2 regions of the Pseudomonas sp. SCT genome follow, and region 1 is predicted to be linked to the other one. Evidence: predicted binding sites of a transcription regulator. Region 1 holds the regulator's gene; the other holds the start of a gene.
What was found. The regulator FliA, encoded in region 1, starts transcription of late flagellar genes. The targets are predictions, from matches to a motif close to CTAAAGTTTNNNNNNNNNNNGCCGNTAA.

Region 1 (7,863 bases):
GGTCGACCGCGTTGCGCACCAGGTGCACCAGCGGATCGGCAAGGGCCTCGACCAGGTTCTTGTCGAGGTCGGTTTCTTCACCGACCAGCTCGAGGTTGATCTCTTTCTTCAGGCTGCGCGCCAGATCGCGTACCAGCCGCGGGAAGCGGCCGAACACCTTCTTGATCGGCTGCATGCGGGTCTTCATCACCGCGCTCTGCAGGTCGGCGGTCACTACGTCGAGGTTGGACACAGCCTTCGCCATGGCCTCGTCGCCGCTATTGGAACCCAGGCGCACCAGGCGGTTACGCACCAGTACCAGTTCGCCAACCATGTTCATGATTTCATCGAGCCGTGCGGTATCCACGCGTACCGTCGTCTCGGCTTCGGCTGGGGCTTTTTCAGCCACAACAGCCGCCGGTTTGCTGACAGCAGCAGCCGGTGCAGCCTTGGCTGGGGCAGCACGGGCGGGCTCCGGCTTGGGCTCCGGCTTGCTCGGCACAGCCGGTGCTACCTCGGCAACCGCGGGCTCGAACTTGCCCTTGCCATGCAACTGATCCAGCAATGCTTCGAACTCGTCGTCGGTGATTTCATCACTGGCACTGGTGTTACTCGCAGGCGCAGCAGCCGCTGGCGTCGCCGGCTCGGTACTGGTGCTACCCACCGGCTCGAACTTGCCCTTGCCGTGCAGCTGATCGAGCAGTGCTTCGAATTCGTCGTCGGTAATCTCGTCACTGGCCGGCGCGACGACGACCTCGGGCTCCGGTGCGGCGCTGGCGGCACTGACCGAGAACTGGCCCTTGCCATGCAGTTGATCGAGCAACGACTCGAATTCATCGTCGGTGATTTCGTCGCCACCACCGCTGACCTGCGCGGCTGCCGGTTCGCTGTCTGACGACTGAACGGCTGCGAGCATCTGCTCGAACTCGGCATCGACGGCTTCGATCTGAGGCTTGGCAACAGTCGGGGGTTCGATCGGCACGGCCGGCTCGTCGGCGGAAGCAGGCTCTGCCAGGCGCGCCAATGCGGCCAGCAGCTCACGTGAAGCGGGAGTCGGTTCGACGCGCTCGCGAACCTGTCCAAACATCTCATTCACGGAATCGAGCGCCTGCAGAACGACATCCATCAATTCGGAGTCGACGCGACGTTCACCCTTGCGCAGGATGTCGAAGACGTTTTCAGCGATGTGGCAGCACTCCACCAGCTCGTGGAGCTGAAGAAATCCTGCACCGCCCTTTACCGTGTGGAACCCGCGAAAAATCGCATTGAGCAACGCCATGTCATCGGGGCTGCTTTCCAGCTCCACGAGTTGCTCGGACAATAGTTCGAGAATCTCGCCGGCCTCTACCAGGAAGTCCTGGAGGATTTCTTCATCGGCGTCGAAGCTCATATTCACTTCCCCTAAAAGCCCAGGCTTGAAAGCAGATCATCGACATCGTCCTGGCCGGAAACGACGTCTTCACGCATATCGGCATGCATCTGCGGACCTTCACCCTTGGAAGGCTCTTTTTCTTGTTTTTGCTGTTCCTGCTCGGCGCGCATCGCGTCCCGGTCATGCTGAATGCCGGCCACACGGTCGACCTGTCCAGCCATCAGCACGAGATTGAGCAGGTTGCTTTCGAGCTCGGTCACCAGGCGCGTAACGCGCTTGATCACCTGGCCGGTGAGATCCTGGAAATCCTGAGCCAGCATGATTTCGCTGAGGTTCTGCGACAGCTGGCTACCGTCATTCATGCTGCGCTGCAGGTACTGGTCGATACGCTTGACCAGCTCGCGGAACTGCTCGGCATTCATGTCGCGACGCATGAAGCGCTGCCAGTCGGCCGTCAGACTCTGCGCCTCGTAGCTGACATAGTTGACCAGCGGCGCGGACTCCTCGACGAGATCCATGGTGCGATTGGCGGCTTTCTCGGTCATTTCGACCACGTACGACAATCGATCAGTCGCGTCGGTGATGGGTGACGGATCACCGCCGGTCGCGCAGGTGTCCATCTCCAGCTTGACGATGGCGTTGTGCAGCTCGCGGGTGAGCTTGCCAACTTCCTGATAGAGCCCGTGATTGCGCACCTGATTGAGCTCATTGAACATCTGCGTCGCTTCATCGAAGCGGCCCTGTTGCAGACTTTCGATCAACTTGGGTGCATGCGCCTTCAGAGTCGCTTCGAACTCTGCCAGGCTTTGGTCTGCTTGCGTCATAGTGCCCTCGCGGCGTTGCTGCTTCAGCCGTTGACGCGCTCGAAGATCTTCTCGATCTTCTCCTTGAGCACCTGGGCAGTGAAAGGCTTGACCACATAGCCGTTAACTCCGGCCTGTGCCGCTTCGATGATCTGGTCGCGCTTGGCTTCAGCGGTCACCATCAGCACCGGCAGGTGCTTGAGGCGCTCGTCGGCGCGCACGGTGCGCAGCAGATCGATACCGCTCATGCCCGGCATGTTCCAGTCGGTCACGAGGAAGTCGAAGCTGCCGCTTTTGAGCATCGGCAGCGCAGTGGTGCCGTCATCCGCTTCGGCGGTGTTGGTGAACCCCAGATCACGCAGGAGGTTCTTGATGATTCGTCTCATCGTCGAGAAGTCATCGACAATGAGGATTTTCATGTTCTTGTCCAAGTCGACCTCCGTAAGTCCCAAAATGCCTCAGCAAACCGAGCACGTCATACCGCAAACAATCGTCAATTGGCGCGCCATTCGCCGAGGCGTGCACGCAAGCGCGCAGCACACTGGCTATGCAACTGGCTCACACGCGACTCGCTGACTCCCAGCACCTGCCCAATTTCCTTCAAGTTCAATTCTTCGTCGTAATACAGCGACAGCACCAGCTTCTCGCGCTCGGGCAGGTTGGCAATGGCATCAACCAGGGCCTGCTGAAAGCGTTCGTCTTCGAGATCACGAAACGGCTCAGGATGGAGACTTGCGGCGTCTTCCTGCAGCTCGCCGTGCTCCCCTTCCTGCAGCAGATCATCGAAGCTGAACAGACGACTGCCCAGCGTATCGCCGAGAATGCCGTAATACTCATCGAGACTTAGCTTAAGTTCGGCCGCAACCTCGTGATCTTTAGCGTCGCGCCCGGTTTTCGCCTCGATCGTCCGAATCGCCTCGCTGACCATGCGCGAATTGCGGTGCACGGAGCGCGGGGCCCAGTCGCCCTTTCGCACTTCGTCCAGCATCGTGCCGCGAATGCGGATACCGGCGTAGGTTTCAAAACTGGCGCCCTTGCCGGCGTCGTATTTCTTAGCTGCTTCCAGCAGTCCGATCATTCCAGCCTGAATCAGATCGTCGACCTGCACACTGGCAGGCAGACGCGCCAGCAGGTGGTAAGCGATTCGCTTGACCAACGGGGCGTACTGATCAATCAGGCGGTACTGCGCATCCTTTGCCTGAGCCTTGCTGTAATACATAGCGGATCCGGCACCTGTCATTCGTGGCTTTGTGAAGCGGGGCTGATGAGGCGCTCTACGAAGAATTCGAGATGACCGCGCGGCGTAGCGGGCAACGGCCAGGTATCGACCTTCTGCGCGATGGCCTTGAATGCCAGCGCGCACTTGGACCGCGGGTAGGCTTCGTAGACCGCACGCTGCTTCTGTACTGCCTTGCGTACGGCCTCATCGTAAGGCACGGCGCCGACATACTGCAGCGCCACGTCGAGAAAGCGCTCGGTGACCTTGGTCAACTTGGCAAACAGGTTGCGACCTTCCTGCGGGGCGTGAGCCATATTGGCCAGCACACGGAAGCGACTGATGCCGTAGTCACGATTGAGCAGTTTGATCAGCGCGTAAGCGTCGGTAATCGAGGTCGGTTCATCGGTCACGACCAGCAGTACCTCCTGCGCGGCGCGAACGAAGCTCACTACTGAGTCGCCGATACCTGCGGCGGTGTCGATGATCAGCACGTCGAGCTCGTCGCCCAGCTCACTGAACGCCTGGATCAATCCGGCGTGCTGCAGCGAAGACAGCTGCACCATGCTCTGCGTGCCGGATGCGGCTGGCACTACGCGGATGCCACCCGGCCCCTGGATCAGCACGTCGCGCAGATCACATTCACCGGCGATAACGTCGGCCAGGGTGCGCTTGGTGGTAAGCCCCAGCAACACGTCGACGTTGGCCAGGCCAAGGTCGGCGTCAAGCAACACCACACGCCGGCCGAGATCGGCCAGCGCCAGTGCCAGATTGACCGACACATTGGTCTTGCCGACGCCACCCTTGCCGCCGGTCACCGCAATCACCTGTACGGGATGCATTCCCATGTTCACATGCCTATATCTTGCTGGGGCCTTGCGGCCGGCGATGCGCCCGCATGGCACGCATCTGATTCATTCAGGTACTGCTCTCGCAGCATCATCCGGCCCGCCGTGACGAGCTGTTGTACAGCCCGGCGAACATATCGGCCATGGTTTCCTCGCTCGGTTCCTCGCCGGACTGCAAACTCACCGCGCGACTGACCAGCTGATGGCTGCGCGGCAGGTGCAGGTCGTCCGGAATCCGGGGGCCATCCGCGAGGTACGCTATCGGCAAATGCTGGCTGATCGTGAGGCCGAGTACATCACCGAGACTGCCGGCTTCATCCAGTTTGGTCAGGATACAACCAGCCAGGCCGCAGCGACGATAGTTGTGCCACGCCGCCTTGAGCACCTGGCTCTGACTGGTCGCGGCCAGCACCAGATAATTCTTCGATTTCACACCGCGGTCCGACAACGCTTCGAGCTGCATGCGCAGTGTCGGATCGCTGGCGGGCAGGCCAGCGGTGTCGATCAGGATCACGCGCTTGCGCGCCAGCGGAGCGAGCGTCTTGCTCAACGACTGGCTCGGATCGATCTGCAGCACTGGCACATCCAGGATGCGGCCAAGCGTCTTGAGCTGCTCCTGCGCGCCGATCCGATAATTGTCCATGCTGACCAGCGCGATGTTCTGCGCGCCATACTTCAATACGTAGCGTGCTGCGAGCTTGGCCAGAGTGGTGGTCTTGCCGACACCTGCCGGACCAACCAAGGCAATGACGCCACCCTCTTCCAGCGGTTCGGTCTTGCTGACCTTGATCGCCTGTGCCAGGTACGCCAGCACCATGCGCCATGCCTGGCGCGGCTCGGTGATACCCGCAACCTTTTCCAGCAGGCTGCGCGACAGCTCGGCCGGCAGGCCCAGGCGCTGCAGGCGGCGCCAGAGGCCAGCCTGTTGCGGACGACGGCTTTGTTCCTGGCCCCAGGCAATCGAGCCAAGCTGGACTTCGATCAGTTCGCGCAGACCATGCAGTTCCGACTGCATCGCCTCGATCGCGCGGGAATCGACCGCAGCAGCAGCTTCAGCCACGGCTGAAGGCTGTGGGATGCTCACGGCTGCGGGCTTCTCGTCAACCAGTTGACGATCCTGCATTTTCGCACGCGGGGCGGCGCTCAGCTCGGCGTGGGCATTGGCCAGACGCGCCTGGGTCTTGCGCAGCTCGGCTTCCAGCGCCGGATTGGGCTTGTTCGCGGCCGGAGCGGACTGCATCGGGTAATCGAGCACGGCAGTCAGCTCGACGCCGCCGGCCACCCGGCGATTGCCGATGATCACGGCATCGGCGCCCAGCTCGTCACGCACCATTTTCATGGCGATGCGCATATCGGCGGCGAAGAAACGTTTGACCTGCATGGCCTGTACCCTCGGTTAATTCTGACCCACCGTCGAGACGATGGTGACCTGCTTGTTGTCCGGTATTTCCTGGTAGGCCAGAACATGAATGTTCGGCACTGCCAGACGCGCGAATCTCGAAAGCATCGCCCGTACCGGGCCGGCTACCAGCAGAACTGCCGGCTTGCCGAGCATTTCTTGACGCTGTGCCGCTTCTACCAGAGACCTTTGCAACTTTTCGGCCATTCCTGGCTCCAGCAGAATTCCGTCTTCGGAACCTTGCCCGGCCTTCTGCAAGCTGTTGAGCAAGATCTGTTCCAACCGTGGCTCCAGCGTGATGACAGGCAGCTCCGGCTCTAGTCCCACAACGTTCTGCACGATTGCACGGGACAACGCCACCCGCACAGCCGCGACCATTGCGGCGGGATCTTGACTCTTCGCAGCGACGTTGGCGATGGCTTCGGCAATGGTGCGGATATCACGCACCGGCACCTGCTCCTGCAGCAGCGCCTGCAGCACCTTGAGCAGGGTGGAAAGCGAAACCATCCCCGGAACCAGTTCTTCGGCCAGCTTGGGCGAGCTTTTCGCCAGCAGCTGCAGCAGCTGTTGAACCTCTTCGTGGCCGAGCAGCTCATGGGCATGCTTGTGCAGCACCTGATTCAGATGTGTCGCGACCACGGTGCTGGCATCCACCACGGTATAGCCCAGCGACTGCGCCTGGTCACGCTGGCTGGCCTCGATCCACACCGCTTCCAGGCCGAACGCCGGGTCCCTGGCGCTAATGCCGTTCAGTGGGCCGAACACCTGTCCCGGGTTGATCGCCAACTCACGGTCCGGATACACCTCGGCTTCGGCCAGGCTGACACCCATCAGGGTCAACCGGTAGGCGTTGGGCAACAGGTCGAGGTTGTCACGGATATGCACCGAGGGCATGAGAAAGCCAAGATCCTGCGACAGCTTCTTGCGTACGCCCTTGATACGCGCCAGCAACTGACCACCCTGATTGCGGTCAACCAGCGGAATCAGCCGATAGCCGACCTCCAGTCCGACCATATCCACCGGGGTCACGTCATCCCAACCCAGCTCCTTGGTTTCCGCCGAGCGCTGGGCGGGCAGCATTTCCTGCTGCTTCTGCACTTCCTGCTCGGCTTTCTTCTCACCCTGCTTCTTGCGATGCCAGATCCAGTACGCACCCGCCGCAGCGGCAGCGCCAAGGCCGAGGAAGGACAGGTGCGGCATGCCGGGAACCAGTCCCATCGCAATCATGATCGCCGCAGCCACCGCGAGTGCCTTGGGCGAGGCGAACATCTGCCGCTGCACCTGCTGACCCATGTCCTCGGAGCTGGTGACGCGGGTCACCATGATCGCTGCCGCGGTGGACAGCAGCAGGGACGGGATCTGCGCAACCAGACCGTCACCGATAGTCAACAGGGCGTACACCTGGCCCGCTTCGCTGAAACTCATGCCGTGCTGGGCCATGCCGATACCGACACCGCCGATCAGGTTGATGAAGAGGATCAGCAGGCCGGCAATGGCGTCACCGCGCACGAACTTGCTCGCACCATCCATCGAGCCGTAGAAGTCTGCCTCGGACGAAACCTCGACACGGCGCTTCTTGGCTTCCTCCTGATCGATCAGGCCGGCGTTGAGGTCGGCGTCGATGGCCATCTGCTTGCCGGGCATGGCATCCAGGGTAAAGCGCGCACTGACCTCGGAAATACGTCCGGCGCCTTTGGTCACCACGACGAAGTTGATGATCATGAGGATCGCGAAAACCACGATACCAACCACGTAGTTGCCGCCGATCACCACGTTGCCGAAGGCCTCGATCACGTGACCGGCGGCGGAGCCACCTTCATGGCCGTTGATCAACACCACACGGGTCGACGCCACGTTCAGCGCCAGACGCATCAGGGTGGCGACCAGCAGAATGGTCGGGAACACGGCGAAATCCAGCGGCCGCAGCGCATAGACACTGACCAGCAGCACGACGATCGACAGCGCGATGTTGAAGGTGAATAGCAGATCCAGCAGGAACGGCGGCACCGACAACATCATCATGCCCATCATCACGAGCAGCAGCAGCGGCACGCCGAGGTTGCCGCGCCCCGCGCCCGTCAGGCCATTGCGAATATTGATGAGTTGCGTGCGATCCAACGTAGCCCCCGGCGTGCAGAACGAATTCTTGACGCAAAATGCGCCTCGCCCGGGTTATAGCAAGAAGGGGTCCAACTTCCTCGGCGCGCCCCAGAGCCCGCCGTACGGTTTTGGCCCGCCCTACAGGC
Region 2 (7,863 bases), on a different contig from region 1:
CCGTTCTGGTCGGCAACGATCAGCATCAACACGCGGCCGTCGATGCCCAGCGAGCGCAACAGCAGGTGCTCTCCGGCGAACAGGGCCTTCAGCGTGCCCGGCAGCAACGCGGAGAACTGCGCCATATTGGCTGGCTGAAGGCGCAGTTGTGCGGGCTTCTCCAGCAGTCGGCGCAGTATCTGGCTTTGTTCCGCGGCCAGGGTCAGTCGCGCGGCATCGCCCGGCAGACCGACACATTGCTGCGCGACGAGACGATTCTGCTTGCGATCGACCAGCATGATCAGCGAACGCTGCAGGCCGGCGCAGGTCATCGCCTGGCTGGCACTGGCGGTCAGTTGCAGTACGTTGCTGAATGGAGTTGGCTCACTGAGCAGCCGACGACAGTGCTCACGCCATTCGGCGAGTTCGGCTTGGTTGGGAGCGGGAGACGGGCGCAGTGTCTGGAAACGGCTTCCGGTTGGCCACAGCAACCCCTGGGCCGGATGCCAGAGATCGGTTCGGCCGAACTCGCGCGCGTTGATCACGGCCTGCTGGTGCACCATCTGCTGCAGTTCGCCCAGCGGAACCTGCAGATACAAGCCGGCCAGCCGCTGCCAGCGCAAACTGTGCACGCCTCCCCAGCTGTGATGCGATGACAGCGCCAGGCCATTGGCCAGGACGATGGTGTTGCTCGGCAGGGTCACCCAGCGGCGCAGATCCGGGTCGGCATCGAGCATCTGCTGCTGATGCAGGGGGTGCTCGTTGTCGCGGGCGATATGCAGCGCCTTGATCAGCATGCGTCGATCACCGCCGAGCAGACGGTAGCCCTGGACGACCCAATCCGGCAGGCGCCAGTGCTCGGCGAGTTTGAGGAACAACTCCAGCAGCGGCACTCCGAGCAGTTCGCGCTCGACACGGCTGGCCGGCTCGCCCTTGACCAGTACCCGCTGCTCCCAGCTATCGAGCAGGTGCGGAAAGGCCCCGACCAGCGCCCAAGCGGGGGCGAGGAACAGCAGGCTGCCCCAGTGGATGTCCTGCCAGAGTCTTGCCAGTCGCGCGGCGAACAGACCGTTGGCCTGCTGACTGGCGTGGCGGCTGATCAGCACCAGTTGGCGCAGCGGCTGCGGCATCGCATCGGCTTCCATCGCGGGAATGCGCGCCAGCAGCACTTCCGCGCGTTGCAGGCCAATGCGGCTGAGCGCCACTTCCAGGCTCTCGGCAGGCTGCCCATCACCAATGCCGCGGTTAGCTTCCTGTATGAAGCGCAGCGCCAGCACCGGGCTGTCCTGAATCAGTTCGGCAATCTGCCGCATCGACTTGCTGCTGTCGCGCAGCGCCAGGCGCACCTTGCCATGAACGGCGGCGAATGCTGGCAGCGGAGCATCATCGAGAAGCTTGATCCAGGCGGGTATGGTGCGGGGTAACTGTGGTGTGGTGGTCATGACCGAACTGGCTTTTCATCGGGATGGCCTTTAGTCTGGCGCAAAAGTTCCGATAACCAGAACAATTCTTCCAACATTCCTTCTGCAAGGCCGTCTGGCGGCGATTCAGGGCGGTTTCTGCCTGCGGTCCGGACAGCTCGTAACCAGGTTTCAGACGTACCTCTATGGTCAAAATCATCGGCATCATCGTCGTGTTCGCCAGCGTGCTGGGCGGGTTCGTTCTCTCTGGCGGCAAGATCGGCGCGCTCATCCATCCATTCGAGGTGATGATCATCGGCGGTGCGGCGCTGGGTGGCTTTCTGCAGGCCAACCCCGCCAGTACCACCATGCTGGTATTCAAGAAGTCGCTGAAGATGTTCAGCACACGCTTCACCCATGCCTATTACCTGGAAGTGCTCAGCCTGCTCTACTCGATTCTCAACAAGAGTCGCCGTGAAGGCATGATGGCGATCGAGGCCGATCTGGAAGATCCGGCCGCGAGCCCGCTGTTCAGCAAGTACCCTGGCTTCCTGCAGGACGAGCGGATGACCGCCTTCACCTGCGATTACCTGCGCATCATGTCGTCGGGCAACATGGCGCCCCACGAACTCGAAGGGCTGTTCGACATGGAACTGAACAGCCTGAAAGAAGAACTTGAACATCCCTCCCATGCCGTCGCCAAGGTGGCGGACGGCCTGCCTGCGATGGGTATCGTCGCGGCGGTATTGGGCATCGTGATCACCATGTCGATCCTCGCCGAGGCGGATAACGCGATGATCGGTTACAAGGTCGGTTCGGCGCTGGTCGGTACGTTCCTCGGTATTCTTGCCTCCTATGGCTTCTTCGGCCCGCTGGCCGCGGCCCTGGAACACGACGCCAAGGAAGAGCTGAACGTTTACGAGGCGATCAAGGCAACGCTGGTCGCTTCGGCATCCGGCATGCCGCCGACCCTGGCCGTCGAGTTCGGGCGCAAGGTTCTTTATCCGGCGCACCGCCCGAGCTTCGCCGAGCTCGAGCAAGCCATGCGCGGCAGCTAAAGGTTCGCCATGGACAACACTCAACCGATCATCGTCAAGCGGGTCAAGAAGGTCGCTGGCGGTCATCACGGCGGCGCCTGGAAGATCGCGTTTGCCGACTTCGCTACGGCGATGATGGCGTTCTTTCTGGTGATGTGGCTGATGAGTTCGGCCACGCCGGAGCAGAAGAAGCTGATCTCCGGCTACTTTCAGGATCCGATCGGCTTCACCGAGAGCGCCAGTCCGCATGTGATCGATCTGGGCGGTACGCCGACGCCATCGCCGGATCGCACCCTCAACCCGGAACTGGAGCCGGCCCAGAGCGAAGCGCAGATCGACAGCAGCCAGGTGGAAACCTTCGCCGAGCAGCTGGAGCGCGAACGCCTCGAGCTGCTGCTGCAGGAGCTGCAGAACAAGGTTGACGAGAATCCCGAGCTGCAGAAGTTCAAGGACCAGATCCTCTTCGAGATCACCCAGGACGGTCTGCGCATCCAGATCATGGATGCCGAGAACCGCCCGATGTTCGCCCTTGGCAGTGCGCAGCTGCAGCCCTACTTCGAAGACATCCTGCTGGCGCTGGTGGATACCATTGCTGCGGTGCCGAACAAGATCAGCATCAGCGGTCACACCGATGCCAAGCCGTATTCGGGGCGCGGTGATTTCGGCAACTGGGAGCTTTCATCGGGCCGCGCCAACGCCGCGCGCCGCACGCTGGTAACCGGTGGCTATCCGGAAGAGCAGATCGCAAGAGTGGTGGGTTACGCCTCGTCGGCGCTGTTCGATCGCAACGACCCGTTCAATCCGGTCAATCGTCGTATCGACATCCTGGTGCTGACCAAGAAGGCGCAGCGCTCGATCGAAGGCGAACAATCTGACGCGGCCGAAGGTGCGGTGCCAGCGCAAGGCGCAGCACCTGCGGTACAGGAACCCCTACAGGCGCCCCAGCTGCGCGAGCGACTGAACATCTTCGAAGACGGCGTGCTGCAGTTTAGTCAGCCCGGCGCTCGCTGAGCACCAGACTCAGTAGTCTGGCTCGGGCAGGCTGCTGAGTATGTGTCGGTAGCTGGCCATGCGTTGCGGCTGGATGCGCCCGTCTTCCAGCGCCTGGAGCAGCGCGCAACCGGGTTCGCGGTCATGTTTGCAGTCGCGGAAACGGCAGTGCCCGAGCAAGTCCTGGAACTCGATGAAGCCCGCTTCGACGTCGGCCCGGCTGACATGGCCCAGACCGAATTCGCGGATCCCGGGGGAGTCGATCAGCTCGCCGCCACCGGGGAAATGGAACAGGCGCGCGGTGGTGGTGGTATGGGTGCCCTTGCCGGTCATCTCCGACAGCGCTCCGACGCGGGTGTCGACGCCCGGTAACAGGCTGTTGACCAGCGAAGATTTGCCGACGCCGGATTGTCCGACGAAAACGCTGACATGCCCGTCGAGTCGCTCCTTGAGCGCATCCATCCCGCCGCCACCGTGGGCCGAGACCTCCAGCAGCGGGTAGTTCAGCTGGCGATAGACCTCCAGCAGGCGATTCAGCGCGGCCTCGTTCTGATCGTCGATAAGGTCGACCTTGTTCAACAGCAGCAACGGCGTGATGCCGGCGTGTTCCGCTGCGACCAGATAGCGGTCGATCAGATTGGCGTGTGGCTCGGGAAGCGGCGCGAAGACGATGACGATCAGATCGACGTTCGCCGCGACCGGCTTGAGCTGGCCGCGGGTGTCCGGGCGGCAGAGTTCCGAATGCCGCGGCAGCTGCGCGACGATGACGCCGATGCCCTGATTGCCGGGGCGCCAGACCACGCGATCACCCGTGACCAGTGCCGGCAGGTTGGCGCGCAGGTGGCAGCGGAACACCTGGCCGCTCTGCTCACCTTCCAGCGCCTCGACCTCGACCTGCACGCCGAAATGCGCAATGACGAGCCCGGTCTGCTCCGGGCCGAGATCGCCGCCTTCGAGCTCTTCGAGCGCGCGGCTTTCACGGCGGGCTGCACGGGCGGCGCGCTCTTCCTGAATCTTCTCGATGCGCCAGTTCTGCCGGCGGTTGAGTTGGCGTTTGGCCATGAATTCGGTTGTCTCTGAGGTTGGTGAGCGAGTCTAGCACGCTGCAACCCGCGCACTTCGGCCTGTATGGCGTCGAAGACGGAGGGTTAGACTGGCGTTCCGTCACCTGTTCGATTGTCGGTCATGCCTGTTTCTGTCGTTATTCGCCTGCCCATCCTGCGTGCGCTGCTGGCTCAGCTACTGGCGCTGCTGATCATCTGGCTATTGCTGCTTGGCCTGGTCGGCGCGGCCGACATGCGCCCGAGTCTCGTCGTCGCCGCGCTGGCGCAGGGTTGCCTGGCTGCGCTGATCGGAGCCCGGTTCGGGCTGTCGGCCTGGTGGCTGGCGATCAACCTGATGTTCGTTCCGGGCCTCGTGCTGCTGCGTGATTTCGACGTGCCGGGTTGGTTGCCGCTGGGCGCGTTCATCTTGCTGTTGCTGTTGAACTGGAATGCTTTCACCGAGCGCGTACCGCTCTATCTGACTGGCCGCGAAGCCGAGCGCCAATTGCGCAACCGGTTGAGCGAGCTGCCGGCCGATTTTCGCTATATCGACCTGGGCAGCGGCTTGGCTGGCAGCTTGTCGCGCCTGGCGCGGGACTTTCCGGCGGCGCAGTTCATTGGCGTGGAAACCGCGCCGCTGACCTTCGCCTTGTCCTGGCTGCGCTGTCTGCCGCGACGCAATTGCCATATCCGTCTGCTCAGCCTGTGGCGGGTCGATCTCGCCGAGTACGATGTGGTCTATTGCTTCCTTTCGCCGGCGCCGATGCCTGCCTTGTGGGCAAAGGCACGCGCCGAGATGCGTCCCGGTGCGTTGCTGATCAGCAACAGCTTCGCGGTGCCGGGAATCGAGCCGGTCGAGGTGCACGAGCTGAACGACTGGCGCGGTTCACGCTTGCTGATCTGGTACCCAGGCAGCACGGCACCTGACGGCGCCGATACGAGCGGCTAAACTGCGCCGCACAGCCAAGGAGCCCGCCATGCAGAACCCGCAGAACCTGATCTGGATCGACCTGGAAATGACTGGTCTGGACCCGGACAACGACGTCATCATCGAGATGGCGACCATCGTTACCGACAGTCAGCTCAACGTGCTGGCCGAAGGGCCGGTGATCGCGGTGTACCAGAGCGATGAAACGCTGGCGCGCATGGATGAGTGGAACACCCGCCAGCATGGCGGCTCGGGTCTGACCCAGCGCGTGCGCGCGAGCAAGATTTCCACCGCCGAAGCCGAGCAGGCGACGCTGGCCTTCCTCGAACAGTGGGTGCCCAAGGGCAAGTCGCCGATCTGCGGCAATAGCATCTGCCAGGACCGGCGCTTTCTCTACCGGCAAATGCCGAAGCTGGAAGCCTATTTCCACTACCGCAACCTGGACGTGTCGACGCTCAAGGAGCTGGCGGCGCGCTGGGCGCCGCAGATAATGGAAGGCTTCAAGAAGAGCGGCACACACCTGGCGCTCGACGACATCCGTGATTCGATCGCCGAGCTGCGCCATTACCGCGAGCATTTCATCAAGGTCTGAAAGGGGCGTTAACGCCTGACGCGCTTGCGGTTCGTAGGGTGGATCACGCTTCACCGATCCACCGGCGAGGCCAGGTGGATGTAGAAAGCGACATCCACCCTACGTCACTGATGATGATCGTGAGAGCGATGCCGCAGCGTCGTCCATCCAGTGGTCAATCGGCGCCTTTTGGCGAGGCGCCGACAGTCATTTCCCCAGCTTGCGCAACTCGTCCGATTCGACGATGCGCACCCCGTCGCCTTCTTCCAGCGCCAGTCGCCATAGCGCCCGGGCCAGCGTGCAAGTCTCGATGCCGTGGTATTTGCCCGGCAGCAACTGCGACAGAGGCGCGGCGATGCGTTCGCTCAGCCGTGGCTCCAGGCGCGGCCCGATCAGCTGCGAGGGGCGGGCGATGGTCAGCTGCGGCCAGTCCTGCTGCTGCAGTGCCGCTTCCATCTCGCCTTTGACCTTGAGGTAGAAGATCGAGCTGTCCGGATTGGCTCCCAGCGAGCTGATCACCAGCAGGTGGCGCGCGCCCATCTCCTTCGCCCGGCGGGCAAACGCCAGCACCAGATCATGATCGATGGCGCGAAACGCCTCCTGGCCACCGGCCTGCTTGAGCGTGCTACCCAGGCAGCAGAAGGCCGTGTCGATCGCGCCGCTCAGCGTCGGCAGCAACGCCAGCAGCTCTCCGACCGGGTTTTCCAGGCGCTGATGGGCCGCCAGCGGTCTGCGCGTGGGTGCCAGCACGCGCTCGACGGTGGGCTCGTTGAGTAATCGATCGAGCAGGTGCTCGCCAGTGAGTCCGGTGGCGCCGGCAAGCAAAATGCGCTGGGGCGTCAAATACATGGTCTTGCTCCTGTGGCGATCATTGGGTGGCACGCTGCTGCCGCAGCTCCTGCCAGCGTTGGACGACCGGTTTCGGTGCCCACAATTGCGGTTCCGATGCCTGATAGTCGTCGGCCTGCTCGCGTTCGGCAACCTTTGCCGCCGCCAGCGTGAAGGCCTGCACGATATCGTCGGTCTCCAGCAGCGCTTCGGCAAACAGCGCGCGGCCGAAATAGGTGAAATCGCTCTGCTCGGAGCAGCCGAAGGAAACCCGGTCGGCGCGCGCGGCGGTCATGATCAGCGTGTGATCGTTTTTCAATGGCTCGATGAAACCGCCGGAATAGCAGGCAGAGACCACTAGGATGGTCTTGCGCCCGGCCAGCGGCGCGAGCAGTTGCGCCAGGTCGGCTGCAGGCAGATCGTCGAGGGAAAGGCGCGGCTGACTCAGTACCAGTTCATGGTCGGCCGAACCATGGCTGGTGAGGTAGAGAAAGATCAGGTCCTCCTCGCCGCTGCGTTCGGCCAGCGCGCGGATCGCCCGGGCCAGGTTTTCCCGGGTCGCCAGCGGGCGGTCGGCCAGATGGTCACGATGGTTGACCAGGCTGAGCTGCCCGTGAGCGGCGTAACGCTCGGCGAGTAGTCGCTGCACGTAGTCGGCCTCGCGCATGAACACGCTCTGGCGACCGTCGCCGGCAACCGTGAGCGTATAAAGCTCCTGCGCCGGGCTGGACGGCGGTAGCGCCTCGATGGCCTGTTCCAGCAGCGTGCCCTGGTTCAGCAGGGCGAGTTCGAGTGGGTCTGGTAGTGCACGCCCCTGCTCGTCGCGGATACGTCTGTCGTTGCGCCATATGCCACGAAGTTCGCTGCCGTCGGCCTGGGTCAGCACACCATCGCCGTGGAAGCGGCCGAGGCGGAAACCGCCGGTATAGAAGCTGCCGTCGGAGCGATCGAGGCGACCCTGACCGTGGTAACGCCAGCTGAGGAACTGACCGCTGTAGCGGCTGCCGTCGTCAGCGACATGCGTGCCAGTGCCACTCAACTCGCCCTGGACGAAGGTGCCGCTCCAGACATTGCCCGCGCTGTCTTC

Region 2: motA (flagellar motor stator protein MotA) is a predicted target of FliA. The motif match lies at 1,450-1,477, and genes of this name have one in related genera.

What each region holds. Positions count from the first base shown of each region.
Region 1 covers NZ_BDJA01000002.1:727,138-735,000, reverse strand. The annotation lists gene BHD08_RS08045 (chemotaxis protein CheA) at 1-1,369, opposite strand, end outside; gene BHD08_RS08040 (protein phosphatase CheZ) at 1,381-2,175, opposite strand; gene BHD08_RS08035 (chemotaxis response regulator CheY) at 2,199-2,573, opposite strand; gene fliA (RNA polymerase sigma factor FliA) at 2,648-3,373, opposite strand; gene fleN (flagellar synthesis regulator FleN) at 3,391-4,218, opposite strand; gene flhF (flagellar biosynthesis protein FlhF) at 4,310-5,599, opposite strand; gene flhA (flagellar biosynthesis protein FlhA) at 5,615-7,735, opposite strand.
Region 2 covers NZ_BDJA01000001.1:591,356-599,218, forward strand. The annotation lists gene BHD08_RS02710 (HDOD domain-containing protein) at 1-1,421, opposite strand, end outside; gene motA (flagellar motor stator protein MotA) at 1,586-2,437, shown strand; gene motB (flagellar motor protein MotB) at 2,447-3,427, shown strand; gene rsgA (small ribosomal subunit biogenesis GTPase RsgA) at 3,437-4,468, opposite strand; gene BHD08_RS02730 (class I SAM-dependent methyltransferase) at 4,592-5,398, shown strand; gene orn (oligoribonuclease) at 5,427-5,969, shown strand; gene BHD08_RS02740 (oxidoreductase) at 6,156-6,797, opposite strand; gene BHD08_RS02745 (C13 family peptidase) at 6,817-7,863, opposite strand, start outside.